DNA from 4 places in the Neobittarella massiliensis (ex Bilen et al. 2018) genome. Region 3 is predicted to be linked to each of the others. Evidence: predicted binding sites of a transcription regulator. Region 3 holds the regulator's gene; each other region holds the start of a gene.

Region 1 (3,396 bases), on a different contig from region 3:
ATACGGTGATCTGTCTGCCGTCAGGCGGCAGAGCGGGCCGAGAGGGGCAAATGATCTCTGCCCGCTCGCTGCTGCAGCGCGCCAAGATGTTTTTGCGCGACGGCGACAGAATACATGCGGCGAGTTATATAGAGTGGGTGCTGAATGCCGACGCCAGCTGCAGCGAGGCCTACTGGTGCCGACTGATGTTGAAGATGGGAGCTGACCGGCCGGAGCAGATGGAGAAACTGGAGTGCTCTATTGCCCAAGAGCCGGACTTTTTACGGGCGGTGGAGTTTGGCAGCCCCGAACAGCGAGAGACATATTTGGCCTGTGAGGAAAAGATACAGCAGTGGCTGCAGGGCCCGGAAATGAAAGCGAAGCGAGAAAATGAGCAGTACAGACAGGAGATGCTGCGCCGGGAGAGCGCGGAGCGGGCCGAGATCGCCCGTGCGCTGGAGAGAAATAGCGCGCCTGAAACAGACAACAGGGAGTATGGCTGTGCACTGTGGGTAGTGGCGGGAGCGGTACTGTTTATGCTGTTGGTGGTGCTTTTGACAAAGGCGTGAGGAGCGGGGAGTAAGAGATGGAAACAGGCAGTATTTACCTGTAAAAATTGTGGCGCCCAACTGGAGATATTGCCGGGTCAGGATTAGATGACCTGCCGATTTTGTGGTGGCGTGAGCCTGCTTCAGGACCTGAAGGTGCAGGTGACGACAGCCGGTGCGATGACAGCCAGAGGGCGGCTGGCTTGGAGGACGGAGACTTTGCCGCGGTGGCGGATTATTTTGAGCGGGCGCTGGATATAGAGCCTTTTTTAGCCAGCGCTTATATGGGCAAGCTGTTGGCTGAGCTAAAGCTGTGCTCGGAAGATGCGCTAGAAAACAGTACGGAGGTGTTGGAGCAGTATAGCGCTTATCAAAAAGCAGTTCGTTTTGCCCGGGGAGAGCAGTTGGAGCGCTACGGCGGATATGCGCGTGCCGCGGCTAAAAACAGGGCGGCTGCCGCTGCCAGCTATGAGCCTGGCAAGTTGACGGAGGCAGAGGTCGAGCGCAGGCAAGTAACATGGTCGCGGTGGGCGATGACTGTGCTGTTGGGGGCAGGGTTGCTGGTACTGCTGTTCGCGGCGGCTGTGGCAGCTAGATAGTGCCCGGTGCGGACCGACCCCGAGAGCGGGGCCGGTTTTTATTTTTTGGGCGCATATTAGCACTCTTTTTGATAGAGTGCTAATATTTAAAAAGTAGATACGTATATTTCATGATTTAGACATAATTTTTGGGTAAATTAGAAGCTGTAAGAAAAGAAAAAGACTCCGCCAAAGGAGCGCTGTCCGCCCCCAAAAATGCGGGCAGAAGAGGAGGTAGGAAGACTATGCAGGCTAATAAATTTACGCAAAAATCGCTGGAGGCCATCCAGTCGGCGCAGGCGCTGACCATCGAGTACCAAAACCAGCAGATCGAGCAGCAGCACCTGCTGCTGGCACTGCTCGACCAGGAGCAGGGGCTCATCAGCCAGCTTTTGCCCAAGATGGGACTCGACGCACAGGTGGCCCAAAAAGAGGCGCAAAAGCTGGTGGCGGCCATCCCCCATGTGACGGGGCCGGGCCGCGACCCGGAGAAGGTGTATATCACCCAGGACGTGGACCGGGTGCTGGTGGCGGCGGAAAAGACAGCTGCCGGCATGAAAGACGAATACGTGTCGGTAGAGCACATTTTTTTGGCGCTCATCGAGGCGGCCAACGCCCCGTTAAAGCGCTATTTTGACCAGTTTGGCATCACCAAGGACAAGTTTTTACAGGCGCTGTCGTCGGTGCGGGGCAACACCCGGGTCACCTCCGACAGCCCGGAGACCACCTATGACGCACTGAAAAAGTACGGTACCGACCTGGTGGAGCGGGCGCGCGGCCAACAGCTCGACCCGGTGATCGGGCGGGACGACGAGATCCGCAACGTCATCCGCATCCTGTCGCGCAAGACCAAAAACAACCCGGTGCTCATCGGTGAGCCCGGCGTGGGTAAGACCGCTATCGCCGAGGGACTGGCTCAGCGCATCGTGCGCGGCGACGTGCCCGGCAGTTTGAAAGACAAGACCATTTTTTCGCTGGACATGGGCGCGCTCATCGCCGGCGCCAAGTACCGCGGCGAGTTCGAGGAGCGGCTGAAAGCGGTGCTCAAAGAGGTAAAGGGCTCGCAGGGGCGCATCATCCTGTTCATCGACGAACTGCACACCATCGTGGGCGCCGGCAAGACCGAGGGCTCGATGGACGCGGGCAACCTGTTAAAACCCATGCTGGCCCGGGGCGAACTGCACTGTATCGGCGCCACTACTTTAGACGAGTACCGCCAGTACATTGAAAAAGACCCCGCTTTGGAGCGGCGGTTCCAGCCGGTGCTGGTGGGTGAGCCGACGGTGGACGACACCATCGCCATTTTGCGCGGCTTAAAAGAGCGCTACGAGGTGTACCACGGGGTGAAGATACAGGACCAGGCGCTCATCGCCGCGGCCACTCTGTCGGATCGCTACATCTCCGACCGCTTTTTGCCGGACAAGGCCATCGACCTGGTGGATGAGGCCTGCGCTATGATCCGCACCGAGATCGACTCGATGCCCACCGAACTGGATGTGGTGTCCCGCAGGATCATCCAGCTGGAGATCGAGGAGGCGGCGCTGAAAAAAGAGAGCGACACGCTGTCGAAAGAGCACCTGGCCGAGATACAAAAAGAGCTGGCCGAGGCCCGAGACCACTTTGCGGCTATGAAAGCCAAGTGGGATAACGAGAAAGCGGCCATCGGCAAGGTGCAGAACCTGCGCAAGGAGCTGGAGCAGCTCTCGGCCCAGATCGAGAAGGCCGAGCAGGACTACGATCTGAACCGTGCTGCCGAGCTGAAATACGGCCGTCTGCCCCAGCTGCAAAAGGAGCTGGAGGAGGAGGAAAAGCTGGCCGAGAGCGGCAGCCGCGAGGATAACCTATTGCGGGACAAGGTGACTGAGGAGGAGATCGCCCGCATCGTACAGCGGTGGACGGGAATACCGGTATCGCGGCTGATGGAGGGCGAAAAAGAGAAGCTCTTGCACCTGGAGGACACCCTGCACGAGCGGGTGGTGGGCCAAGACGAGGCGGTGACCAAGGTCAGCGAGGCGATATTGCGCTCGCGGGCGGGCATTCAGGACGAGAACCGGCCCATCGGCTCGTTTCTCTTTTTGGGCCCCACCGGTGTGGGCAAGACCGAGCTGGCCAAGGCGCTGGCGCAGAACCTGTTTGACGACGAGCACAACATCGTGCGCATCGACATGACCGAGTATATGGAAAAACACTCGGTATCGCGGCTGATCGGCGCTCCTCCGGGCTATGTGGGCTTTGAGGAGGGCGGTCAGCTGACCGAGGCGGTGCGCCGCAAACCCTATTCGGTGATCCTG
Region 2 (3,396 bases), on a different contig from region 3:
TACCATCACATCTTTGACCCGCGCACCGGCTACCCCTCCCAGCAGGACCTGCTCTCGGTGACGGTGGTGGCCGAGGACGGGGCGCTGGCCGACTTTTTATCCACCTACTTTTTTGTGGCCGGCTCACAGGCGGCCATCGACTGTTTGGACCGCAGCGAGTTCTCGCTTATTTTGGTGGACAGCGAGAAGAACGTCTATATCTCGCCGGCGCTAAAAGACCAGTTTGCCCTGACCAGCAGCGACTATACGCTGGCGGCACCGTAGTAGCGGCGCCGCCGAATATCACCAGAGGGGAGGCGGACCTGTGACTTCGCGACAGATACAGCAGAAGACCCGGCGGGTGGCCTTTTTGGGGCTGCTGTTTGCGCTGGCCATTTTGCTGTCGTTTATAGAGGGGCTGGTGCCGCCGCTGCCGATGATGCCGCCGGGGGTGAAGCTGGGGCTGGCGAACATCGTGACCATGTACTGCCTGGTACTGCTGGACTTTAGGGCCGCCTTGACGGTGACGGCGCTCAAGGGGCTGTTTGCCTTTTTGACCCGGGGCGCGGTGGCGGCGGCCATGAGCCTGGGGGGGAGCGTGCTCTCGCTTTTGGTGATGGCGCTGGTGTGGCGGCTGACCAAAAAGCGGTGCAGTATGCTCACCATGGGGCTGACCGGCGGCTTTTTTCACAACATGGGACAGCTGTGTGTGTCGGTGCTGATCTTAAAGACCACCGCCGCCTTTTACTACCTGCCGGTGCTGGCGGTGGCGGGGCTGGTGATGGGCTTTATCACCGGTGTGACCCTGCAGGTGCTGATGCCCCACATTGGGCGGCTGCAGCAGGACCTTGGGCCGCCAGCCGGTCGGCGGCGCTAGCGGCAAACTGGCGGCAGAGGAGATATTTTGCGGGCGGGCCGGTGCGGTTCCGCTCTTTTTTGCGGGTACTGCGGGTGCTGGGATGTAGATAAACGGGCGGGCCAAAAGAACGGGCAGCGGCGAGAAGGGAGCGGAAAAAGCGGGATGGCGCACACCGCTGCGCGCGGTCGGTGCAGCGGTGTGCATAAAAGGCACCGGACGGGGCGCTGCGGTATAGCGCCGGGCGCGTTGGACCACACTGTTAGCGCGCCGAGACGGCACCCGGCGCACCTTGGGGCCGGCAGAAGTGGAGACGGACTTACTGGGCGGGCACCAAAAAGGGGCGGCTGCCCCAAATTGGCGGCAGCCGCCCCCTGGGGGGTGCAACTGGTCATTTGATCTCGATCTGGTGGCGCACATCGGCGACCGGCGCCTTTTTAGGCAGCTTCAACTCGAGGATGCCGTTTTGATAGCTGGCGTCGATGGCGGCGGTGTCGATATCGCTGATATCGAAGCTGCGGCGATAAGAGCCATAGCGGCGCTCCCGGCGGACAAAGCGGCCCTGGTCGTCTTTTTCCTCGCTCTTTTCGTCGTGGGTGGCGCTGATACACAGCTCGTCGCCCTGGATATCGATGTGCAGGTCTTTTTTGTCAAAACCGGGCAACTCGGCCTGCAGCAGGTAGTGGTCGCCCCGATCTACGATATCGGTGCGGAACTGGCCGAAGCCGGCGCCCATATCGCCAAATAGGCTCTTCTCCATATCGTCGAGATAGGAAAACAGATTGTGTTCATTTCTGCCAAACGGGATCAGTGCGGACATAGTAGGTACCTCTCTTTCGTGTAATACTTGGGGATGGGGTTTCGTGTGTGTAGTTTGGTGCTCTAGTCGCTATTCGTCTGCATGTGCATCGCTTCCTTTTTTGTTTCTGTCTACAGTTTATCCGGTGTGTTTTACCGATCTTTTATATTTTTGTGAACGCTTTTTGAATTTTAGCACTCTTTGATATAGAGTGCTAAAATTGTGGATATGGGGGAATTGGTGCCCAGAGAAAGCGCGTATTTTTCGTCGCTTTTGCTATCAACCATCGGTGCTTGTTGTGCTATACTAAACATAGAGGGGCGCCGGTGTGGGCGCCCCAATACGCGGCGGCAAAAGCCGCCGGAGGCAGGTGAAGACCATGCAGGAACAGATCGTGAAAGTGGCCACCTTCAACCTAAAGCGCGACGGCCGCTTTAATCCCCGCACCTGGGAGCACCGGCGCAAGATGGCTGCCAAGGTGATCCGCAACTCCGGCGCCAGCATCATCGGCGTGCAGGAGCTGCTGCCCTCGATGCGCGAGGACATACAGCAGCTGCTGGGCAACTACAGCTTTTTTGGCTGGGGCCGCAAAAAAGACCTGGGGGACGAGCACGCGGACATCATCGTCAAGAACCAGGATATCGATGTGCTGTTCCACGATACGTTTTGGCTGTCTAAAAAACCCCAGAGTCAGGGTAGCCGGTACGCTTTTGCCATTTTTCCCCGGGTGTGCACCGTGGCTGAGGTGTACTTTAAACAGAGTCACCGGCGCCTGCGGGTATTCAATACCCATTTTGACCATCTGCTGCCCATGTCACGGGTGTTGGGGGTCAACGTGATCTTTCAGCGCATCCAGCAGTACCAGCAGATAGACCCGCTGCCCACCATCCTGATGGGGGACCTGAACGCCACCCCCGACAGTTTGCCGGTGCGGCTCATCCGCGAGAACCGACACGGCTACGATTTTCACTTTACCGACGTATTTTCGACATTGGCCCAGAGCGGGCAGGGGGTCAACACCTTTCACTACTTTAAGGGCAAAGACCGGCACAAGACCCGTTTTGACTACATCTTCGTCACCCAGGAATTTGACATCCTCGATGTGGCGCTGGACAAGTACAGCATCCGCGGTATCTACCCGTCGGACCATTATCCCATTCTCACCACGCTGCGCCTGCCCGGCGAAGCGCCCCCGGCGGACACCGCCGCCAGCTGATGGGACAAAAGGCAAAAAAGAGCGCGCGGCCCGAGTTTGTTCGGACCGCGCGCTTTTTGCTGCGGGGAGATAGAGTGCTGCCGGGCGCCGGCGGTGGACCGGCCCGCGGGCATGGAGATATGCCGCTGTATGGGATTGTGGACAGGCGGCGATGCAGACCCGACCGCTGAAGCACAGCGGCGGGCCGGTGCGGCCGCAGACGCAATATCCGGCTGCCCCAACTCGAGCTGACGGGCAGCTGGTGGGGGCCGGCGGTGATAGAGAGGCTGTTGACCGGCCCGGACGGGGCTGTACGCGGCGACCAAATGAGCAGCGCGCGACAAAGAGCGGACGCCTGGCGCCGGTAACTGGGGATGAGCGGCCAGGAGGGCGTGCAGTGGGAGATATATCGGCACGGCCAGCGCCAGAGAGACAGGGGGCATAAGGCGCGGCACCGACGCGGTCAGCGGCGGCGCTTTTTAGCGCAGACCGAACTGGGGGCTCTCGATCACCGCGCGCATCTGGCACAGGCAAAAGGGGTGCCCGGCAGGGTCGAGCATGACGCGC
Region 3 (3,396 bases):
TTGCAGGTCCCCAGCTGGGTAAAGCCCAGCTTTTTATACAGGGCGATGGCCGGGGCGTTGGTGCACACCACGGCGTTAAATTGCAGCCCCACAAAGCCCAGCTCCCGCGCTTTTTGCAGCGAGTGCCGCACCAGCAGCTCCCCCAGGTGCTGGCCCCGGCAGCCGGCGTCCACCGCGTAGGAGGCGTTGGCCGTCACCGCGCAGTGCCCGATCCCGTTGGGGTGCAAAATGTAAAGGCCCACCACCCGGCCGTTTAGCTCCGCCACGCCGGTAAACGACTGGGCGGCAAAAAAGTCACCGGCCTCCGCCGCAGCCAGCGGCACCTCCTGCGGAAAGTAACAGCCGGCGGCGACCACGTCGTTCCACAGCGCGGTCATCTGGGGCAGGTCTTGGGGTGCAAAGGGGCGTACCGCCGGGGCGGTCGGTCTATCAGTGGGCATGTCGCAACTCTCCTCTATCATCGTCGCCTGGCAAATGGCTGCCAGTCTCTCGCCCACCAGTATACGCCGCCGCTGCACCGCTGTCAAAACAGCGGGATAAACGGCGATGTTTAGCGGTTGTAAGGCCGGTTTGTGACCAATATGTAAATTGTAAAATCCTCGCTTGACTTTGTTTGACTTTCGTGATACATTGTATGTGTTGGCACTCGATGTATATGAGTGCTAAAGAAAAGATAGAGCGGCGGCTGCCGGTTTTCTGCCGGCGGGCTGCCCGGGCAGGAGGTGCGGGCGGTTTGATCACCCAGAGACAGAGCTTTATATTAAAATCTATTTGCGACGCATATGCCCGCACCGGCGAGCCGGTGGGCAGCAAAGCCATCGCCGCGCTGCCGGGCATCAGCATGTCCTCGGCCACCATCCGCGCCGAGATGGCCGCCCTCGAGAAGTACGGCTTTCTCACCCACCCCCACACCTCGGCCGGCCGGGTGCCCACCAGTCTGGGCTACCGCTTTTACATCGACCACCTGATGGAGCGCGACGAGCTCTCGGCCGACGAGCAGCAGCAGATCGCCCAGTTTTTGACCCACGGCCTGCCCGATCCCGACAGCATTTTGCAGCGGGCGGGTAACCTGCTGGCCTACCTCACCCAGTACGCCACCTTGGCCACCTCCCCCCAAATGCAGGATATCTGCTTTCAGAAGATCGAGCTGCTGCTGCTCTCGCCCACCACTCTGGCCATCGTGGCCATGACCGGCGGCGGGCTGGTGCTCAACCGGGTGTGTCGGCTGGAGGAGCCGGCCGACGCCGACGCGCTGGTAGTGCTCGAGAACTTTGTCCGCCGCAACATCCTCGACCGCCCGGTGGGCGAGATCGTCCCCGCCCATCTGCAGGGCGAGATGCTGGCGGTGCTGGCGGCCTGCCCGGTATTAAAGCCGGTGCTGGCCCAGCTCATCGGCCTGTGTCAGGAGCTGTGCTCGGTAAAGGTGCAGGTGCAGGGGCAGACCAACCTCCTGCGCTACGCCCGGCAAGACACCGACTTTTTCACCTTTCTCGACCTGCTGCAGCAGCGCGCCCGGCGCGACCAGAGCCCCGCCCCCCGGCAGATCGCCATCACCATGGGCGACGACCTGGGCGCCAACCTGTCGGGTATCGCCTTTGTCAGCACCCCATACCGCTCCGGCGGCGGCGAGAGCGGCGTGCTGGGCGTCATCGGGCCCAGCTACCTCAATTACAGCAAGATCATACCCCATATAGAATATTTTACCGCCCTGCTCGGCAATATTTTAAGTGGCGCCGACAGTGAGGGCGACCAGTGACCGCGGCCAGCGGGCCAGAAAGGAGCTTTTAGGTGAACAGCGAAGAGAAGACGCCAGAGACCGAGGCCCAGCAGCCCGGCGCAGACAACGAGGTGCAGCAGGCTACGGCCGCTGCCGGCGACCCGCCCAGTACCGACAAGGACCAGATCCCATCAGAGGAAAAGGCGGAGAGCAAAGAGAAAAAACACCGCAAAAAGAAAAAAGATCCCCTGCAGGAGGAGCTGGATAAGCAAAAAGAGGAAAACAGCCAGCTGCAGGAGCGCCTGCTGCGGATAAGCGCCGAGTACGATAACTTCCGCAAGCGCTCCACCAAAGAAAAAGACGGCATCTACGCCGAAGGCGTGGCCGGCACCGTCACCCAGTTTATCGATGTGCTCGACAATCTGGAGCGGGCGCTGGCGGCCAGCGAGACCGAGGACGACTTTACCAAAGGCATCGCCATGGTCGTCACCCAATTCAAAGCGGCGCTCGAAAAGCTGGGCGTCACCGAGGTGGACCCCGCCGGCGGCAGTTTCGATCCCAACCTGCACAACGCCGTCATGCACATCGAGGACGACGAACTGGGTGAAGGGGCCATCGTGGATGTGTTCCAAAAGGGCTACGTCATGGGCGACCGGGTCATCCGGTATGCCATGGTAAAAGTGGCAAATTAGAAATTTGCCACTCCAAGAAGAAGGCGCTGTCGGGGCGCAGCCCCTCCTGCCGCTGTGCGCGGCACCGCCCCTTCTTCCGGTCACAGTGTCGATGTAAGACACAGGGCGCTGGCCACTTACAGAAGAAAGCACTCTCGGGGCGCAGCCCCTCGCGCTGCTTCGCAGCAGCGTACTTTCTTCCGGCCACAGCGCCGCTCCTAAAAAAGGAACTGGGCGCAGCCCCTCCTGCCGCTGTGCGCGGCACCGCCCCTTCTTCCGGTCACGGTGTCGATGTAAGACACTGGGCGCTTGGCCACTTACAGAAGAAAGCACTCTCGGGGCACCGCCCCTCGCGCTGCTTTCTTCCGGTCACATCGCCGTTGTGGAAAGCAGGGGCACATTGCCACTTATAGCAGCGCAAAATCTCAGGGCCGCACGGCCACCTGTACCGTACATGCAAAAACACCTGTGCGGGCGGCAGACCCTTTTTCATAGACAGACGATTTGGTAAAATATCAGGTTTTATATAAGGAGGAAACAACAATGGGAAAAATCATCGGCATCGACTTGGGCACCACCAACTCCTGTGTAGCCGTCATGGAGGGCGGCGAGGCAGTAGTCATCGCCAACGCAGAGGGCGCCAGAACCACCCCTTCGGTGGTCGCCTTCTCCAAGACCGGCGAGCGCATGGTGGGTCAGGTGGCCAAACGTCAGGCCATCACCAACCCCGAAAAGACCATCAGCTCCATCAAGCGGCACATGGGCTCTTCCTATACCGTCGCTATCGACGACAAAAAGTACACCCCGCAAGAGATCTCGGCCATGATCCTGCAAAAGCTCAAAGGTGACGCCGAGGCCTATCTGGGCAGCTCGGTCACCGAGGCGGTCATCACCGTCCCCGCCTACTTCACCGACGCCCAGCGTCAGGCCACCAAAGACGCCGGCCGCATCGCGGGTCTGGACGTAAAGCGCATCATCAACGAGCCCACCGCCGCAGCGCTCGCTTAC
Region 4 (3,396 bases), on a different contig from region 3:
GGCGGTGGGGTCCTCGATGGCAAAGCCCGCGATCAGGCTGGCCTGCTGATAGAGCAGCTGGGCCAGCTTGGCGGCGCGGTCCCGGTCGCCGCTAAAGGCCTGCTGCAGCTTATTAAACATGGGGTGGTCAGCCCCCAGCTCGAGCACTCGCTGGGCTTTGGGCGCGTCCTCCATCTTCATCTGGGCGAAGTACTTTTCCATCTCCAGCGTGACTTCGCCGGTGCTGGAGAGAAATACCGGGTGGCTTTTGAGCTTAGAGGATATCTGTACGTCGCTGACTTTGTCTTTGAGCGTCTCTTTTAAGAAGGCCAGCAGCTCGCCGCTCTGCTCCTCTTTTTCTTTCGCCGCCTTTTTCTCCTCTTCGCTCTCGGGCAGCTCGGCGGCATTGACGTTTTTGAGCTCCTTGCCGTCCTGGTCGTGCAGGATCTGCATCACGAACTCGTCCACTTCGTCGGTGAGGTAGAGGATCTCCCAGCCGCGGTCGCGGATGGCCTCGGTCTGGGGGAGATTGGCGATCTTCTGCACCGAATCGCCGCAGGCATAATAGATCTCCTTTTGATCCTCGGGCATGCGGGCGACATACTCTTTTAAAGTGACCGGCTTTTCCTGGGTGGAGGAGTAGAACAGCAGCAGGTCGCGCAGCTGATCTTTGTGGGCGCCGTAATCGCCGACCGTACCGTATTTGAGCTGCAGGCCAAACTGGGCAAAGAAGCTCTCGTATTTCTCGCGGTCGCTCTCGAGCAGCTTCTCCAGCTCGCGGCGGATCTTCTTTTCGATATTGGTGGCGATGGTGCGCACCTGCCGGTCCTGCTGCAACATCTCGCGGGAGATGTTCAGCGACACATCGGGCGAGTCGACCACACCTTTGACAAAGCGGAAGTGCTCGGGCAGCAGATCGGCGCAGTTCTCCATGATGAGCACGCCGCTGGAGTAGAGCTGCAGGCCTTTCTGGTAGTCGTTTGAATAGTAATTGTAGGGGGTGCGCGCCGGGATGAACAGCAGCGCCTCGTAGGAGGTGAGGCCCTCGGTGCTGACCCGGATGGTGGTGAGCGGGGCCTCGAAGTCGCCGCACTTCTCGCGGTAGAAATCGGCGTACTCCTCGCTGGTGACTTCGCTCTTGGGGCGGTGCCAGATGGGGACCATGCTGTTGAGGGTATCGACCTCGCTGTACTGCTCGTACTCGGTCTTTTTGTCCTCCCCTTCACCGACTTCGACCGGGCGCGACTTGGTGACCATCATTTTGATGGGCCAGCGGATGTAGTCGGAGTACTTTTTCACCAGACTGCGCAGCCGGTACTCCTCTAAAAACTCGCTGTACTTGTCGTCTTCGGTGTCCTCTTTGAGGTGCATGATGACGTCGGTGCCGGCAGTGTCGCGGGCGCACTCGGTAATGGTGTAGCCGTCGGCGCCGGAGGAGACCCATTTATAGGCCACGTCGCTGCCGTAGGGGCGGGTGATGACGGTGACCTTGTCACTGACGATAAAGGCCGAGTAAAAGCCGACGCCGAACTGGCCGATGATATCGGTGTCATCAGCTCCTTCTTGGCCGGCAATCTCTTTTTTAAACTGCAGCGAACCGCTGCTGGCGATGGTACCCAGGTTTTCTTCTAGCGACTGCCGGTCCATGCCGATACCGTTGTCGCGCACGGTGATGGTGCGCGCCTCTCTATCCGGCAGTATCTCGATATAAAAGTCGTCTCTCGAAAGGCCCACTTCCCTGTCGGTCAGGCCGCGGTAACACAGCTTGTCGATGGCGTCGGAGGCGTTTGACAAGATCTCGCGCAGGAATATCTCCCGATTGGAGTAGATGGAATGGATCATCAAATCGAGCAGCCGTTTAGACTCTGCTTTGAATTGTTTTTTAGCCATGGAAACGATCTCCCTCTCGCAAAATTAGCACTCGAGTAATTAGAGTGCTAATTAGAGAATACCGCAATCCCTTTTTTATTTCAATGAACAATTTGTAAATTGTGCCATTTATACAAAAACAGTCTCTGTTTATACAGCCATTCATCTAAGAGCTACAGCGGGCTGTACCGATGCTGAAAGCGCTGTCTTTGGCGGGCAGGCAATCTGCCCCCACAGTCCGCAAGCAGCAGAACCTGTGGCCTTACAGAGCCAAAGTTTGGTACATCTGATGGGGCGACAGCAGTAGACAAAAGCGGTGTTTATAGGCTATACTAAAAGCCTGGTCGGGGCGGCGCCCCGTCCCTTTTTTAACTGCGACCGACAGCCGGCTGCCAAGACGCCCCGGCTGTGCACAGACAGGAGTAGAGGAGTTGCCATGTACGAGATAAAGCGAAAAAAGGTGCTCAACCCCACCGTTACCTTAATGGAGATACAGGCCCCACTGGTGGCCGCCAAGGCCCAGCCGGGCCAGTTCATCATTTTGCGGGTAGATGAAAATGGGGAGCGCATCCCCCTGACTATTGCCGATTTTGACCCCGCGGCAGGCACGGTGACCATTATCTTTCAGATCGTGGGCGCCACCACCGCCAAGCTGGGCGCCCTGAACGAGGGCCAATGCCTGCACGACTTTGTGGGGCCGCTGGGCACCCCGAGTCACCTGGAGGGGCTTAAAAAGGTGGCCGTGATCGGCGGCGGCGTGGGCAGTGCGATCGCCTACCCAGTAGCGAAAAAGCTGCATCAGCTGGGGGCCGAGGTACATACCATCGTGGGCTTTCGCAACCGGGATCTGGTCATCTTAGAGGACGAGTTTCGGGCGGTCAGCGACAAGCTGATCATCATGTCTGACGACGGCTCTTACGGGCAAAAGGGGCTGGTGACCAACGCCCTGGAAGACCTGATCAAAGCCGGCGAGCAGTACGATGAGGTCATCGCCATCGGCCCGCTGATCATGATGAAGTTTGTCTGCAAGCTGACCGAGAGCTACGGCATCAAGACCGTCGTCAGCATGAACCCCATCATGATAGACGGCACCGGCATGTGCGGCGGCTGCCGCCTGACGGTGGGCGGCGAGACCAAATTTGCCTGTGTAGACGGGCCGGATTTTGACGGCCACCTGGTGGATTTTGACGAAGCTATGGAGCGCGGGGCCATGTACCGCGATTTTGAGCGCCACCAGTACGAGGAGACCTGCAACCTCCTCAGTAAGGAGGTAGAGTAACTGTGCCCAACATGTCTTTACACAAAAACGAGATGCCCCTGCAGGCCCCTGAGGTGCGCCGCCACAATTTTGATGAGGTAGCGCTGGGCTATAGCGAGCAGCAGGCCGTAGACGAGGCCATGCGCTGCCTGAACTGCAAGAACAAGCCCTGTGTGGGCGGATGCCCGGTGTCGATCGACATACCCGGCTTTATCTCCAAGATAAAGGAGCGGGACTTTGAGGGCGCTTACCAGGTGCTGCAGGCCCAGTCCTCTCTGCCGGCGGTGTGC

What was found. The regulator HrcA, encoded in region 3, represses chaperone genes, less so after heat shock. The targets are predictions, from matches to a motif close to TGTTAGCACTCNNNNNNNNNGAGTGCTAACA.
Region 1: a site for HrcA is predicted at 1,181-1,211, ahead of clpB (ATP-dependent chaperone ClpB). Genes of this name have one in related genera too.
Region 2: a site for HrcA is predicted at 1,824-1,854, ahead of H8K20_RS07950 (Hsp20/alpha crystallin family protein). Genes of this name have one in related genera too.
Region 4: a site for HrcA is predicted at 1,892-1,922, ahead of htpG (molecular chaperone HtpG). Genes of this name have one in related genera too.

The regions. Positions count from the first base shown of each region.
Region 1 is NZ_JACOGI010000001.1:266,438-269,833, forward strand. It holds gene H8K20_RS01275 (TFIIB-type zinc ribbon-containing protein) at 1-548, shown strand, start outside; gene H8K20_RS01280 (hypothetical protein) at 731-1,126, shown strand; gene clpB (ATP-dependent chaperone ClpB) at 1,351-3,396, shown strand, end outside.
Region 2 is NZ_JACOGI010000001.1:1,754,332-1,757,727, reverse strand. It holds gene H8K20_RS07960 (FAD:protein FMN transferase) at 1-264, shown strand, start outside; gene H8K20_RS07955 (Gx transporter family protein) at 305-856, shown strand; gene H8K20_RS07950 (Hsp20/alpha crystallin family protein) at 1,227-1,655, opposite strand; gene H8K20_RS07945 (endonuclease/exonuclease/phosphatase family protein) at 2,014-2,850, shown strand; gene H8K20_RS07940 (VOC family protein) at 3,309-3,396, opposite strand, start outside.
Region 3 is NZ_JACOGI010000002.1:303,437-306,832, forward strand. It holds gene H8K20_RS10520 (GNAT family N-acetyltransferase) at 1-440, opposite strand, end outside; gene hrcA (heat-inducible transcriptional repressor HrcA) at 734-1,756, shown strand; gene grpE (nucleotide exchange factor GrpE) at 1,789-2,409, shown strand; gene dnaK (molecular chaperone DnaK) at 2,932-3,396, shown strand, end outside.
Region 4 is NZ_JACOGI010000001.1:1,157,838-1,161,233, forward strand. It holds gene htpG (molecular chaperone HtpG) at 1-1,869, opposite strand, end outside; gene H8K20_RS05385 (sulfide/dihydroorotate dehydrogenase-like FAD/NAD-binding protein) at 2,285-3,127, shown strand; gene gltA (NADPH-dependent glutamate synthase) at 3,130-3,396, shown strand, end outside.